2 regions of the Methylomonas albis genome follow, and region 2 is predicted to be linked to the other one. Evidence: riboswitches for the same ligand, from Rfam matches in the RefSeq annotation. Region 2 holds a riboswitch; the other holds the start of a gene.
The links. A riboswitch is a leader RNA that binds a small molecule or an ion and turns the genes downstream of it on or off. The one in region 2 is predicted to bind cobalamin.
Positions count from the first base shown of each region.

Region 1: it holds a riboswitch for cobalamin, as region 2 does, so the genes downstream of both, EBA_RS09470 (CbtB domain-containing protein) here and EBA_RS00800 (TonB-dependent receptor domain-containing protein) in region 2, are expected to answer to the same signal.

Region 1 is NZ_JACXSS010000001.1:2,064,672-2,072,673, forward strand. It holds gene EBA_RS09450 (precorrin-8X methylmutase) at 1-143, opposite strand, end outside; gene EBA_RS09455 (sirohydrochlorin chelatase) at 140-1,000, opposite strand; gene cobM (precorrin-4 C(11)-methyltransferase) at 1,009-1,818, opposite strand; gene EBA_RS09465 (CbtA family protein) at 1,815-2,498, opposite strand; gene EBA_RS09470 (CbtB domain-containing protein) at 2,507-2,683, opposite strand; cobalamin riboswitch at 2,797-3,014, opposite strand; gene EBA_RS09475 (condensation domain-containing protein) at 3,135-4,397, opposite strand; gene EBA_RS09480 (isochorismatase family protein) at 4,394-5,266, opposite strand; gene EBA_RS09485 ((2,3-dihydroxybenzoyl)adenylate synthase) at 5,263-6,900, opposite strand; gene EBA_RS09490 (isochorismate synthase) at 6,897-8,002, opposite strand, start outside.
Region 2 is NZ_JACXSS010000001.1:186,476-194,477, reverse strand. It holds gene EBA_RS00820 (hypothetical protein) at 220-930, shown strand; gene cobD (threonine-phosphate decarboxylase CobD) at 901-1,920, opposite strand; gene cbiB (adenosylcobinamide-phosphate synthase CbiB) at 1,913-2,830, opposite strand; gene EBA_RS00805 (hypothetical protein) at 2,950-3,525, opposite strand; gene EBA_RS00800 (TonB-dependent receptor domain-containing protein) at 3,545-5,368, opposite strand; cobalamin riboswitch at 5,488-5,705, opposite strand; gene fliW (flagellar assembly protein FliW) at 5,845-6,303, shown strand; gene panD (aspartate 1-decarboxylase) at 6,354-6,734, opposite strand; gene panC (pantoate--beta-alanine ligase) at 6,834-7,685, opposite strand; gene panB (3-methyl-2-oxobutanoate hydroxymethyltransferase) at 7,690-8,002, opposite strand, start outside.

The DNA of each region.
Region 1 (8,002 bases), 1.9 Mb from region 2:
GCGTGAATGATGCGTCTGACCACTTGCCATTGCTGGTCGTCGTAGTGATGCAGCCCGGCTTCGCGGTCGACAATGGCGAACGAGTCGTGCTCTATCCGGCGGCCGGCATCGGTAAGTTGTTCGGTGACGATGTTGCTGTTCATGCGCTGGCCTGGGGTGCGTGCGCGTGATGGTGGTGGCCATCGCCATGGTCGGCGGCAAATTCTCGGTACTTGCAGCCGTCGCATTCCATCATGGCCGGGGCTAGCCTGTCAGTGGCTTCGGTGATGCGGCTTTCCAGCATGGCGAAAATTTCCGCTTCAAACCCTAGATAATCGGCGAGTCCGAAATAAATCTGCGGGTATTGGCGTTGTAAGCGCGCGACCTGCCGGTGGATGCGTTCAATCAAGGTGCCGGTAAACAGATAGTATGGCAACACGACAATCTGTCGCATATCCAGCGTGTGTTGACGCTGCACGATGGCTTCCAAGCGGGGATGGGTGATGCCGGTAAAGGCGATGTCGACCATAGGATGCTCGCCTTCTTCATACAGCCAGCGCGCCATTTTGGCGACTTCGCCGTTGGCGACCCGGTCCGATGCGCCACGGCCCAGCAGTATCACGCCGGTGTTGCGCGGGTCCGGCATGTCCAGCGTATGCAAGGCCTTACGCAAATTGCGTTTTAGAATGGCGAGTATGTCTTGGCTGGCTCCCAGGTGGCGGCAATAGACAAACGCGACTTGCGGATGCCGCAAGCGGGCATGTTCGATATGCTCGGGGATTTCCATTTTGACGTGGCCAGCGGCATTTAGAATCAACGGCACCACGACCACCTGGCCGCCATGCGCCGCCGCCCGATCCAGCCCTTCTTCAATCAGAATCTCGGCGAACTCGATAAAGCACACTTCGATACGCCATTGCGGCTGGCGGGCGCGCCATTGCTCGGCAAAGGCTACAATTTCCTGGTTGCCGGATGGTTCGCGCGAGCCGTGGCCGATCAATAAGATGGTTTGATTTTGCATAGGTTGTTTTAGGGTTTGACGGCTTGACGGAATCGATGCGAGAACTCGGCATCGTAAAGTTTGGAATGCTGAATCTCCGGCCAGTAACGCGCACCCAGCGCCGGACTGGCGATTATCATCGCCTGACTATTGATTTTTTCCGCCCGGCACTTAGCGCGAATGTCGCTAAGGGTGCCGCGAACGATTTTTTCCTGGTCCGGCCAGCTGGCTTTTTGTACCACCAGTATCGGTGCATCGTCCGCCCAGCCGGCGGCGAGCAAGGCGCGTTGGACATCCGGGAGCAAGGTGATCGAAAGAAAAATGCACAAGGTGGTGTGATGCGCGGCCAGCGCTTCCAGCTCTTCGCCCGCCGGCATTGGTGTGCGACCGGCGACGCGGGTGAGAATCACGGTTTGAGTGACTTCCGGCAAGGTCAGTGTTTCACCGGCAGTCGCAGCAGCTGCCATCGCAGACGATACACCCGGTACCACGGCCCAGTGAATACCTGCGGCATCCAACGCTTGCACCATTTCCACCAGTGCGCCATACAGGCCGGGATCCCCGGTTTGCAAGCGCACCACGGTTTGATGCCGCTGCGCTTGGGCGATCAGCCAGTCGGTTATTTCCGCCAGCGTCATGTCTTTGGAGTCTCGAATTTTGCAAGTGTCCGGCGTGTACATCGTCGCTGCCTGATTGACCAGCGAGCCGGCATAAAGGACGGCACCGGCTTGTTGCAGCAGGCGCTGGCCCTTGACGGTAATCAGTTCAGGATCGCCTGGCCCTGCGCCGACGAACCAGACCTTGCCGGGAATGTGATCGGTTTTATCGCTAGCGGTCATGGCTGGTTTGGTGTCCGATTAAACGTTATGGCCGATAACATGCCTAACACTGTCCAGAACGCGCCGTTAGTCAGCGTACTGGCCCAGCGAAATTGTGTTTGCAAGGCCTCAGGTGCCAGACTTGTAACGATTTCAGGCTGCGGCGCGCCCAGTAAATGTGGCGTAATTATGGCCAATGCGCCAAGCAGTCGTAATGACCAGCGGGTTTGCAGAAGTAGCAAGCCCAGACCGAACGCTGTTGCCAATGCGGTAGCCAGCCACCAGCCTTGTCGACTCAACACTGCTGCAGTGCTGGTGCCGGGTAAGTCCGGCGGCAAGCCTAAAGACGGCGCGGCGAAAATGACGGTGTAACCTGCCAAGCCCCAAGCCAAGCCGTGCAGGATGCCGGACGGCTTGCGCAGAGCGTAGGCGCCGGTCAACATCAAGGCAAAAGCTATTGCCATCAGGGCGTTACTGCTGATCGTAGATACTGTTCTCTGCCAGCCGTCCTCCGGCTGCCATGGGGCTGCATCGTGGGTATGGGCGTCGGCAGTATGTTCGTGGGCAAACGCTTCGGCGGCAACTTCATATCTTTCTGCCTGCAAAATCAGCGGCGTGACCCAAAACATCTGTAACACCGATAACAGCAGGGCGGCGGCGATACCTGACAACGCCGATGAAAACACCATGTGTTTGAACATATCGGGCGTTAATGGCAAGGAAAGCCGGTGGCGTGACGAGTGTCGTGAGTGGCGTTGTGTATTTCGGCGAGCGGTGCGAAGCCGACGACTAACAGCAGGGTAAAACCCAATAAAATAGCGGACAAGGCGGCAACAGGCCGAGGAGTTGCCAGGGTTACTGGTTGGGATGGGCTTAGAACGAACATGTCGAGTCTCCTAAAATATCAGGGATAATTGGAGCCGACCGAGCAAGAAAAACACGCACGCACAAATACAGCTCACGCTGCATCGCTGGCATACGGCTCCCCTCCGGAGTCGGCATCCTACATTCGATCAGGCCGGTCTTCTGGCTTGCCGTCATCTGAATCTACCGCCTTCCCACACTAACCGTGCAGTGGCAAAAAGGAGATTCATCAGGCATACAGCAGCGGGGGCTGCGCCGGATTTGACTGAGATTAATCTCATATCGCACCGGACTTCCCGTTTCACCTTGATACGCAGAACGCATACCAAGACACCTAATCGTGGTAAAGAGTATAAACGAAACGTCGCGAAATGATACCGGTTTGCGTAAATGGGCTTAAGTCTGAGTATCCAGGCATAGGCTCAGCGTCGAACACTCGAGCATCAGATCATCGAACAGATCTGCGCTGGTAGCTAACAGGAATCCAAGGCTTGCGCCAGAAAATCGCTAATCCCATTCCAGTGGGCGCGTAGTGTGGGTGCGTCGTAATTTTCCGCGCGGCCATCCAAATCCAGGACGATACTATCGCCCCTGGCCATAAAGATGGCGGCAAGATCTTCTACCGGTCCCGCTGCCAAAGTGTAGGTTTTGGCCGTGCAGGGTCCGAAACGGGACGGTGGTTCGAAGGGCATCACATTGATCTCGGTGCCGAGTAAACCGCGGGGGTAACCGGCGTCTTCCAGATCGAACTCCAAATGTTCGAAGCGGTAGCGCTGATGTGGACGGTGTTGGCTAAAATCCTGGCGCAAACTGCGTGCGGCCGCGGCCAGGTTTATATCCTCGGCCTGTTGGAATGGCAAGGGCATGACATTCATTGCACTGCAGGGGGTCCGTGCGACCATGCCGGACGAGCGCAACATGGTAGTCAGGCCCAGCACCACATCGCGGCCGCATCCGTGCCGGCCTAAATAGCCTGCGAAACCGGCAATAACCAGCTCCGGCCAACTCAAGTCCCATTCCTGCGCCCGGATTTTGAGCCGTGCGCTGAGCGTGTCCGGTAACGCTCCACCGATGCGCTGGCCGCGGCCGATTCCGACTGCAGGACACGGGCACAAAGACTTGGGTTGCAATCCGGCAAGCGCTGCGAGCCAATAGCGGCGGTCCGTGTCGCGCTCGGGCGAATCCTGGTAGGCCTGATCAGCCTCTACCAGGGCGGCCAAGCTTCCGAATCCTGCCGGTGCCGCTGGAACGCCGGCGAGTAAGGCTTGGTAGTGGCTGGCGACTCGCCGAGCTATCAATTGGAAGCCGTAGCCGTCCAACACTAGGTGATGCGCGCGGTGTAGCCAGACATGCCGATTGGCCGCGCGCCGATAGAGCGTGTGCGCGTAAAGGCGGCCGCTGACGGTATCGAAGCCCTGGCGTATCTGCGCGGAAAGTACGGCCATGAACGCCGCATCAGTCAACCCTTCGGCGGGCGTCACCAGCAAGCGGGGCAGGGGATGGCTGCAGGGTTGCTGCCGATATTCGCTTTCTTTGCCGACCAGCCGCACCTGCAATGTGTCGGCCTCTTGTAATGTGCTGTGCAATGCTAGGGCAAACAGCTCGCAATCCAGTGGACCTTGGATTTCGGTGTACTCGGCCGCATAGAACACGCTGCTATCTTGGGCCAATTGTTGGCCGAGCAGTACGCCGATTTGCGCTTGCGTGAGCGCGAGACTGCTTTGATCGTGCATCATGCATTGCCTACCTGCACCGCGTTTTTCCACAAAGCGTACCAAGCGCTTAGCGTCGGCATCGGCATCAATTCAGCAAACTCGGGGTTGAATCCGCGCCGGCGCCAGTCTTGCATCAAGCGCATTAGTGCCAGTGAGTCCAGCCCCATCAATAATAAGTCGTCGTCATCGCCGAGTAAAACCGCGTCGATAGCCATTACTGCCGCTATTTCGCGGCGCAAGGTCTCCAGCTGAGGATGTTCGAACTGCAAGGCCTGTATTAGTTCTTGGCTGCTGCGGACACAGGCGCAGCGCCCGGCAGCGTAACGCAACGCGTATTCGTGCTCGTCGCGGGAAAAGTCGGCCAGCGCATCGCCGACTAAAAACGGCTGGATATCCAACATAAACGCTTCGGCTGCTGTCATTAAACAGCCAATGTGCGCATAGACGCCGCAAATCACCAACTGATCGCGGCCCATCGCCTTTAGGTTTGCCTCCAGCTCGCTACGTTTGAAGGCGCTGTAGCGCCATTTCGGCAAGATCAAGTCATTTGGAGTTGGGGCCACGGCATCAACAATACGTTCCAGCAGCGGATCCGGCGGTAGGCCTGGCCCCCAAAAATCGTTGAGCAGTGCGCGCTCGGCCGGCCTTTGGCCACCTTGCTGGGCCGTAAAGACCACCGGTACGCCGGCGGCACGGCAGGCGGTGATCAGCGCCGCGCAGTTGCGCAACAGCGCGGGGATAGGCGGCTGGGATTGATCGTAAAAATCCAGAAAATACTGCTGCATGTCGTGTACTAGTAACACCGCACGCTGTGGCTCTAAGCGCCAGCTCACTTTGCCGGCTGGTAGCTGATCGGGAAGTTGGTAACTGGCGATGCGGGGTATGCTCATGTGGGGTTCCGGGTTAAGGTAAGCGCCAGCTTACGCAGTTGCGGCTTGGCAATTTTGCCGGGCGCGGTGAGTGGTAGATGGTCGATGAATTCGATACGGTCTGGAATTTTGTGTGCGGCCAACCCGCAATGATCGCGGAGGTGCAATTTCAACGATAAAACGATGGGCGCCGAAGCCTCGTTTGCGGCCGCGGCGTTCAGTTCCACGAAGGCGCAGCTGCGCTCGCCTAAACGTTCGTCCGGGATAGCCACGAGTGCGGCATTGCGCACGCGCGGATGGCTCAACAAATGTCGCTCCACTTCCGCGGCAGCTATCTTTTCGCCGGCGCGGTTGATTTGATCCTTGGCTCGTCCCATCACTTGCAAGTTGCCGTCGCTGCGGCGCCTGACTAAATCCCCGGTACGGTAAAAGCCGTCTGCGCTAAAAACCTGGTGGTTATGCGCATCGGCACGCCAATAACCGCGAATGGTGTAAGGGCCACGGGTCAGGAGATGGCCGGTCTGGCCGTCCGTCACGTCTTGCTCGTCGTGATCGACAATGCGAATCTCGTCGCCGACCGACATGGGCCGGCCCTGGGTTTCCAGGATGACATCCGGATGGTCGTCCAGCCGCGTGTAGTTGATCAGACCCTCGGCCATGCCGAAGACTTGTTGCAATGGGCAGCCCAGCAGTGGGCGAACGCGGGCGGCAACGTCCGCTGCCAGACTGGCGCCACCGATCTGGACCAGGCGCAGGCTGTCAAGCGCCGGACGCAGGCTGGTGGCACGCTCCAACCAGGCCAGCAGCAGCGACGGCACTAAGGCTATATGGCTAACACGTTCATTAGCGATTAAGCTAAAAGCGGCATCCGGCTCTGGTCGGGTCAACAAAACGATACGGCCGCCGGCATACAAGGTGCCCAGCGTGCCAGGGGAGCTCAACGGAAAATTGTGGGCTACCGGCAAGGCCGCCAGATAAGTGGTGGCGGTGTCGAATTGGCAAACCTCAACGCTGGCTCTGACGCTATAAAGATAATCGTCGTGGGTGCGTGGAATCAGTTTTGGGGTGCCGGTGCTGCCGCCCGACAGCTGTAACAGCGCTATGGCACCAGGATCCGGTTCCGGGAGAGCTTGCGGCGTTAGATAGAGCGCCTGTAACGCTATAAATTCTTCGGCAGAGCCCACCACTATGACGTGGCGTAAGCCCGGCACCAGTGCCATGGCTTCCCGTGCCAGAGTGCGGTAGTCGTAGCCATCGTGACAATCGGGTATGATATAGGCACTAGCCTCCGCAATTTGGCAAAATGCGGCTATTTCGGCACGGCGGTGTCCCGGCAACGCGAGCACCGGCACCAGCCCGAGGCGAAAACAAGCAAAACACACCGCAAAAAATTCGGCGATATTTGGCAATTGCACCACAATGCGCGCGCCGGCCTGCAAATCCAATGCGGCAAATCCGGCCGCCAAGCGATCGGCGTGTTCGTCGAGTTCTTGATAAGCCCAACGCCGCTCGCCGCAAACCACCGCAATACGTGTTGCGTAGCGAAGCGCCGACGCGCGTAGAAAAGCGCCCAAGGTTTGACGTTGCCACCAGCCGCGCTCGCGATATTCTTTGACCAAATTATCCGGCCAAGGGGTGAAATCGGCGTCGGTCACGCGACACCCCCTTGTATGGCATCCAGCAAGGTCTGAAATTTAGCCGATGTTTCCGCCACTTCCTGCCATGGGTCAGAGTCTGCAACGATGCCGGCGCCGGCATATAAGGTTGCACGGTTGGCTTCGATTTCCGCACAACGTATCGTTACCGCCCAGGCACCGTCACCCTTGGCGTCGCACCAACCTACCAGACCGGTGAACAGTCCGCGATCGAAGTCTTCTAATGTATGGATGGCTCTCGCCGCCAGATCCCGCGGTTCGCCGCATACCGCCGGTGTTGGGTGCAAGGCCAGCGCCAGCGCATACGAAGCCGGCGCATGCTTGGTTAACTCTGCACGGATACGGGTGGACAGATGCCAAACCCGATTGGTAGCCAGCAGCTCAGGAACTGGCGGAACGTGCAGGTTGCGGCAATAGGGGCGCAAGGTTTCCGCCACCGCTTCCACCACTAATGCGTGCTCTTGCCGGTCTTTGGCCGAGTGCAACAGCTTGCGGGAACGCGCCAGATCTTCACCCGGGTCGCTACTGCGCGGTGCGGTGCCGGCGATAGGATTGGCCAGCAACTGTCCACCCATGCGCTGTAGCAATAATTCCGGGCTAGCGCCGACTAACCGACGTACGCCAGCGGATGGCGTCGGCAAATCGACGGCGAAGGTGTAACCCCCTATATTACGGGCGGCTAGATTACGCAGCACCATGGACTGATCGATGTCACGCTCGCTACGGATTTCCAGCATGCGGGACAGCACCACTTTTTTTAATGCTGTGTGCCGTATCAAATCCAACGCTTGTTGGACCCTTTGCGCATAAACAGCTTGCGCGGGTTGTTCTTCGGTGGCTGTGCCGCGCCTTGCCTGGTTTGGCTTGAGTGCTGTGTGGCGTCCGAGCGGACCCGCTACATCCAACTGGTCGGGAATAAATAACACCGGTTGGGCGTCCGGCGCAAAGGGGATTGCGCCGACCAATATAGCTTCGCTATCACCGTTGCGCTGGAGATCGGTGAACAGCTGTTGCAGCGCAGTTGCGGTTGATTCGCCGGGACCACGCTTCAAGCGTAAGCGGACGCCGCGGCCCAGCAGGGTGCGTTCCGGCGTCCCCAGAA
Region 2 (8,002 bases):
AAGCCCAACTCGCATCTCCCCGATTCGGCACCTCGTCAGTAGCAATCGAGCACTTGCCCAGGAAAATCAAGGGTTGACGGTATCGACCGGCTGCGGCCATAATCGGACCAGAGATTGAACTCGCTCACAAAAATATTGGTATTCCCCTGCATTTCAACTTAGCCTTGCTGTTAAGTCTAAGTTGAAGTCATATCACTAAATTTACTTTAAGGACAAACCATGAAAATACTATCTGCCTTATTTGCGACGTTTTTATATTCGGCTAGCGCGCATGCGGCTCTTGAATTTACTTTTTCAGGCGATTTCGTCAATTTCACTACCGGCAGCTTTTCGGGCCAACTAACCTTTGATGCCTTGTCACCGGATTCCAGCGATTTTTTTCCGGCTACAGCCAGCGACCCCGCCAGCTTGCGCTTGAGTTACTCCTTGAGTGCTCCCCTGTCGATAGTAGCTAATAGCCAGGCTCTCACTATCGACAACAATAATGTTGTACTAAATATTGTCGATAACGCCACCGGCACAACTGATGACCTGATAGCAAGCCACGGCTTTACCGGCCACGTGACGGCCGGCGTTTATGATTTACTAACGCTCAGCATGGAATCCTCAAATAATATATACGATGAAAATGGCTTGGTATCCGGTACGGAATTTTCGGTAACAGGCTTTTTTGACCAGACATTACTGAGCGGCACTAACCTTAACCCCCCCAATCTCCAAAGTCTATTTGGATTACCTGACCCAAAATATTTTGTTTTTGAAGTTAACCGAAAATTAGGCGACGCAGACGATTATCATGGCGCGGGCATTATTACGGCTAGCGACATTGTCGATACACAGGTATTTACTCCCGTCCCTCTGCCTGGCGCCGCATGGTTGTTTGGCAGCGTTATCGCCGGATTAGGCTTGCGGTTCCGTAAACAAGCATAAACGCTTAATGTCAGGATGAGTCAGCGCCTGCGCCAATCGTTGCCAGGCCGACTCGTCTTTCGGCAAACCAAAACGTAGACTAGCCGGCTCCTGAAACAATCGGGTCAGAATACCCTGCCTAGCCAATAGATCGTGCAGGTTATCGGCCTGCTCACATTTCACCCATTGAAACAAATCGCATCCTCCGCTGGGCGGCCAACCATAATCGGTCAATAGCTGCCGCAGGCGCTGGCCTTGCATCGTTAGTGCTGCGGCATTGGCAATCTGCCAGCCTTGATCAGCCAATGCCAGCGCCGCAACATAGCGACCAGGATGACTGATAGCCCAAGGCCCTAGAAGCTCGGTAAGTTTCGACAACAAGTCCGACTTGGCGATCACGAAGCCGCAACGGATTCCAGCCAAGCCAAAAAACTTACCCACGGACCGCAATACGATCAGACCAGGCCGCACTGGTAATGGCGATAGACTGTATTCGCCGGGCAGGCTGTCCATAAACGCTTCGTCGATCAATAACCAGCCGCCGCGCCGGCTAAGTTTTTCATGCCAACTCAATAGCTGCGGCCGAGTCCATAATCGCCCAGTGGGATTATTGGGGTTGACCAGAATCAGAACATCTATGTCATCCAGACGATCATCTATCGCATCCGCTTCGATCTTGATAATTTGATGCCCGGCTTTTTGCCAACTGCCGGCATGCTCGGCATACGCCGGATGCAGCAGGCCTACCCTTGATGAGGAACGCAGCAAGGGCAAGGTTTGAATTGCGGCTTGTGAGCCGGCCACCGCCAGTATTGAATCGTTTTGGTAATAAGTTCGCGCTGCCAGCAATAGCTCGTCATCATCTTCCGGCAGACGTTGCCAGCATGCTGCGGGAATGGCAGGCACCGGCCAGCCGTTGGGATTAATACCCGTGGATAAATCCACCCAGTCGGCTAAAGCAATGCCATATTGGCTTGCGGCTTGCCGCAAGCGTCCGCCATGCTCAAGCAAGCGCATCTCCCAGGCCGATTACGATCAGCCATAACAGTAGAGTTCGGTACATCAGTTTGCAGGCGCGATTAATATCGTCATTTTCAGGCAGTTGTTGGCCGCCAAACCAGGGTTTTGGTTTTATTTGGCCGTGATAACAAGCCGGCCCACCCAGAAGTAACAACAGGGCGCCGCCGCCAGCGGTCATCACCGGCCCGGCGTTAGGGCTATCGAGCAAATGCGCTTGAGTTCGCCAGGCCTTGATGGCCTGCGCGGTGTTACCCAGCAAGGCATAACTCAATGCCGTCAAGCGTGCCGGCAGCCAGTTCAGCAGATCGTCGAAGCGGGCAGCGGCCCAGCCGAAGTATAAATATCGTTGATTTTTGTAGCCCCACATGGCATCCAGGGTATTACTAAAGCGGTAGAGCAAGGCGCCGAACGGCCCCAATACGACGAACCAGAACAAGGGCGCAAATACCGCATCGGCACCGTTTTCCAACACAGACTCTATGGCAGCCCTCCGCACGTCGGCCTCCGTCATGGCCTCAGTCTGACGGCTAACGATTCTGCCAACCTGTTGCCGCGCTAACGGCAAGTCGCTATCCAACAAGGCCGAAAGAACGGCTAGCGCATGTTGTTGCAAGCTGCGGGCAGCGATACAAAAATACAAAACCAATATATCGACAGCAGTTTGCAGCGGCGGCCAACTGCGCAGCACCAGCAAATACAGGACACACGGCGACAAGACTATCAACACTGCCACACAACCCGTCAGTCGCTGACGAAAAGCCGATTGCCGGCTGTTTAACAGCCGCTTTTCGACAGCAGTGACCCATTTACCGAACATCACTAGCGGATGATACGCGTTGCGTGGCTCGCCCAGCCAAAAATCGATGGCTACGGCCAACAAAATGCTGATGGTGAGAATCATGATTTACGGTGGATAAACAGGTATATCAAAACTAGCAGAAAGGAAAGGGGCAACAAAGGTGACACAACTCCAATCAGCGGGGACGACTTTCATCGCCCCGCCGGGTTTGGCGGAATTGCTTAGATAGCTTCGTGGGTGGCTTTGGCGGCCAGCAAGGCTTTTACTGCACTGACCAGAGCAAAAATAACCACGCCATAGATCAAGGTCGATGTCAGGTAAGGCGGGTAATACATCGCAACGCGCTCAAAATATTGGGCGAATGAGCCGTTCGGATAGCGGCCGGACAACCAGTAGAAGCTGCCGTTGGAAAACAAAAACGCGATGGATGTAGCTGCTACCAGAACCGCCAGACGTTGCGCGGCGGTTGCCACCGATAACACAGCGAATTGTCGGCACCATTTGCCGCCCAACCACATCGCGCCGTATGAACCGATCAGAAACACATAGGCTTTGGACACACAAAAATCGCTGACGCCGAGTTTGGTGATCGCCAGGTAATCAATCAAGCCGGCTTCTGCTAGCAACAAGGCGAACAAATAGCGTCCGCCCAGCCACAAGCCGGCGAAAAAAAACACCGCCAATGAAGCGTCCGGCAATGCGAACGGCGTGCCGAAATGGTGAAAACGGGTGGCGGCCATCAACGCCATCAGCGCAACCGCGCCGGGTTTGACAGTCAAGGTTTGATTCAGACTCATAGGGTTCTCCAGAAAAGGTTTAGTAATTGTAATGGATCGAAAAATAGAAATTTCTGCCGAAGCTGTTATAGGTGTTAACTGTTTGATAGCGTTTATCGAACATATTATTCAGTTTGGCGCTTAACATCCAATTTTTGTCGATGCGATAAGCGGTGCGCAGATCGGCGGTCATGAAGCTGCCCAGGCGGACTCGGTTCGCGGCGTCGTCGAATCGCTCGCCCTGAACCAATACCGCCGCACCCAGATCAAAGTCGCCGAACGAGCGGGAAATATCATAGGACAGCGTTTCGGTGACCCGGCGCGGCAGGCGCAGATTGGTCTGTCTATCCTTTGGCGTCATCAGGCTCATACCCAATTTGTTGTTCCAGCCGAAAATTTGCGTGGATATTTCCGCTTCTATGCCGTCTATCTGCGCTTTGCCAATATTTCTGGCCGTAAACGGCGTCCCGCTGAACACAATCAAATCCTCGATATTGGTGTGATAGCCGCGTAGCTCCCAATTTGCCCAACTGTGGCGTCCGGCAAAACCGGCTTCGAAACTGGTGGACTTTTCCGGCCGTAATCCGGCATTACCAAAACCCGGAAAGTATAGCTGGTTAAATGTTGGCGCCTTAAAGGCATTACCGAAACTGGCAAAGGCGCTAAGGCCGTAATCCCAATTAAACCGCCAACCGAAATTGCCGGTGACACTATCGCCGAAAGCCTGGTTTTCGTCCCAACGCAAGGAAGCATTCAGAAAGTGCTTATCGAAAATCCGGCTATGTAGTTCGGCGAATGCGCCCACATCGTAACGGGAGTTCTCCGCATAGCGCGTTGTGCTGTCGATTTCGTCAAAACGGTAATCGGTACCGAACGTCAACTGGTGATTCTTATGCAAGGCCAATTCATTTAGCCAGCTGGCGTTCCAACGCGTGGTATTAAAGCGGCTGGCGAACGAACCGTTATGCCGAAATTGATCGGCATCATCAACGCTTTGTCCAACACGTAATATGGATCGCCACATGTCACTGAAATTAGCACTAGCTGTGGCACCCAGCGTTTGATTGACAAACTCCGTGCTGCTGCTGGTGACGTTATCGATCTCGGTTTCGCCTTCGGCCCGTAGGAAAAACGCTTCCAGTTCCGCGCCGTTGTCGAAGCGGTAACCCGTTTTTGCATTCAGACTGGTGTTGTTATAGCCGTCGCGGTCCGGATTGTAGCCATTCGCTACACTAACGCCGCTCAGAGCATTTATCCCCTGGCTACCGAATTGCGCAGCACTCAAGTTATACCAGGCTTTACCCCATTTGCCGTTGATGGCCGCGGAGCCGTTATAAGTGTCGTAAGAACCGCCGCCGGCTTCCAGCGCGATGTTCGGCCGTTCGCTTTTACCACCCTTGCGGGTAAATATTTGAATTACCCCGCCAATCGCTTCCGAGCCATACAAACTTGACTGAGGGCCACGGGTAATTTCCACTCGCTCGACTTGATCGATAGGAATAAACTGAAAGGCGCTGGTGCCCGTGGTAACCGAACCAGCCTTGATGCCGTCTATCAGCACCAGTACATGGTCTGAATTGGTGCCACGCAGATAGACATTGGTATCCTTGCCGTAACCGCCGCTCTGCACCATATCAACACCCGGAGTGCCTTTCAGTAACTCGGGAAGGGTTCTGACCTGAAGTTTTTCTATGTCCTGACGCGTATAAACCGTCATGGCCGTTGCCAACTCGTTCTGCCGGGTTTCGGTTCGGGTAGCCGTCACGACTGTTTCCGCAAGGTTGACCGTCTCGTCGCCATTCGCCGCCAGCGCAGTGAAAGGCGCACTCGCCAGAAATAAAGACCTGTATAAAATTGATTGCATATTGTCCTCTGCGCCCGCCGCGCATCCGGGTAAAAAAGGACAGAGGAAAAACGGTAAACGAAAAAGACGGAGGCAGGCTAGGCATGGACTCAGACCATTCCGTCAACAGCCCTCCGCTGTCTCGAATGATCTTCCGGGCCAGTCTCCGGGCTTATAAGTGGCTTGACACCTGATCTACGACCTTCCCATGCAAAGCGCACAGTGGCAAAAACGTGGATCTTTACTTATCTACCGTTGCGGGGGCAGCGTCGGCATGGGCGGTTAAATACCGACGCACCGACTTCCTGTTTGAGCTTGGCCGAGAAACGGCACAAGCACCTGAAAGAAGGGCGCAATTGTATGTAGTCGGGCAAGATATAGCAAGAATACCTGCTTAGTTACGGACAATCAGCATTGCAAATACCCCTTTCCGTGCTATACATTGGTGCATTGATTAATGCTGTTAACTTAATATTTAGACAAACACGGGCGGGATTATGGAAATTCAATCGAAATTGTTAGGCAACCAAGAAATCAATCCGGACACCATCATTAATTTTCCGCGCGGCCTACCTGGCTTCGAGGATCAGACCCGCTTTAAGTTATTTCATCAGGAAGGTAGCGAAATCGTCTATTGGCTGCAATCGGTCGATAACGCGGAACTCACCTTTTCCGCTGCACATCCGGCCAATTTCAACATCAATTACAATTTTACGGTAACCGATCCCGAAGAAACGATCTTGCAAATAGAGCCGGGTGACGACTTGGTGATTTTGATTCTGCTGCACAAGGACAACGAGCAGGATAACGGCAAACCGACCATCAAAGGCTCGATCAAATCACCAATATTAATCAACGCTAACAAGCGCATCGGCATACAAAAAGTACTGGTAGCGATCGAACAAAGCATCACACTGACTGAAAAAATCAGCGAAATCGACGTATCGGAAGCGTAAAAAATTGCAAACAAGCGCCGATGACTGCTGGTCACCGGCGGCTGTTGAAATCAGGCAGCCTGAACAGGAATGGAATGACTGGAATGGCTAATGTGGTTGTTGCCGTCGAAATACACCAAAGTCGGCTTGTAATTCTTCAGTTCCTTCTCATCTAGGCTAGCGAACGCGCAGACGATAATCAAGTCGCCAGGGCAAGCCAGCCTTGCAGCTGCGCCGTTGATCGAAAACACGCCGGAACCTTCTTCGGCACGAATCGCATACGTGGTAAAGCGCTGACCGTTGTTAATGTTGTAAATATGGATTTGCTCGTATTCCAGAATCCCTGAAAAATCCAAAATCTTGCCGTCAATAGCACACGATCCTTCGTAATCCAGCTCGGAATGCGTTACCCGCGCACGGTGTAACTTAGCTTTAAGCATGTTTATGTTCATGGTAAACAAGGTCGAATACTAGGGCCGGCGATTATGCCTGAAATTGACCCTGCTATCAAATTTAAGCATTAGCTTTTATAGGCCGGAAAACCAGCACCGTCAGATGCTAGATTTAGAAAAGTAGAGGTTATCAATCAGGCGCGTGTTGCCTAGCTTGGCGGCAGCCAAAATCAGCAGACTAGGATCGCTAGAGCCAGCGGGCAATAAATCCTGGCTACGACAGATACTGAAATAGTCGACCGCAAAACCGGCTTGCTGCAAATCCTGTCGCTGCCGCCCCGCCACTGCCAGATAATCGTCGTGCCCGGCCAAAATCTCATCGCGCGCCGCGCACAATGCCTGATAAAGCATAGGGGCTTGCAGTCTTTGCTGCTCGGACAGATAGCCATTGCGCGAACTCATCGCTAAGCCATCGTCTTCCCGAACCGTTGCCACGCCCTGAACCGTAACAGGGATATTTAGATCCGCCACCATTTGCCGAATCAGCGTCAGCTGTTGAAAATCCTTCTCTCCCAGCAGTAGCAGATCGGGCTGAACCATATTCAATAGCTTGCAAACCACCAATGCCACGCCGTCGAAATGCCCGGGCCGACTGGCCCCGCAATGCAGGCTCGACAAGGCTGCGACCGAGATGTTAGTTTGCGCGACGTGCGGATACATTTCCGTCACCGCAGGCAAGAACAGCAAATCGGCGCCGCTGGCTAACAGCTTTTCCTGATCCTGCTGTTCGGTGCGCGGGTAACTGGCAAAATCTTCGTTCGGACCAAATTGGGTGGGGTTGACGAAAATACTGGCCACCACCTTATCGGCCTGTTGCTTGGCAGTACTGACCAGTTTTATATGGCCTGCATGCAGATTGCCCATGGTTGGCACAAAACCGACGCTGTGCCCGGCTTGCCGCCATTGTCGGGTTGCTTCTCTCAATGCGACCACGCTGGTGACTATCTGCATACGCCTAATAACTGTGTTCGGAAGCTGGAAACTGCGCGGATTTAACCGCTTGATGATAATGCCGTACCGCCTCTTCTATGCTGGAGGCATCGGCCATAAAGTCTTTGGAAAAACGTGGCCGCTTGCCGGTGCTGATATTCAACATGTCATACAACACCAATACCTGACCATCGCAATCGACGCCGGCGCCGATGCCGATGGTCGGAATACTCAGGCGCTGACTTATTTCGGCGGCCAGTTGCGCAGGTACGCATTCCAGCACTAACAGGCCGGCACCCGCTTGTTCGATTTTTTCGGCATCCGCCACGATTTGCCGA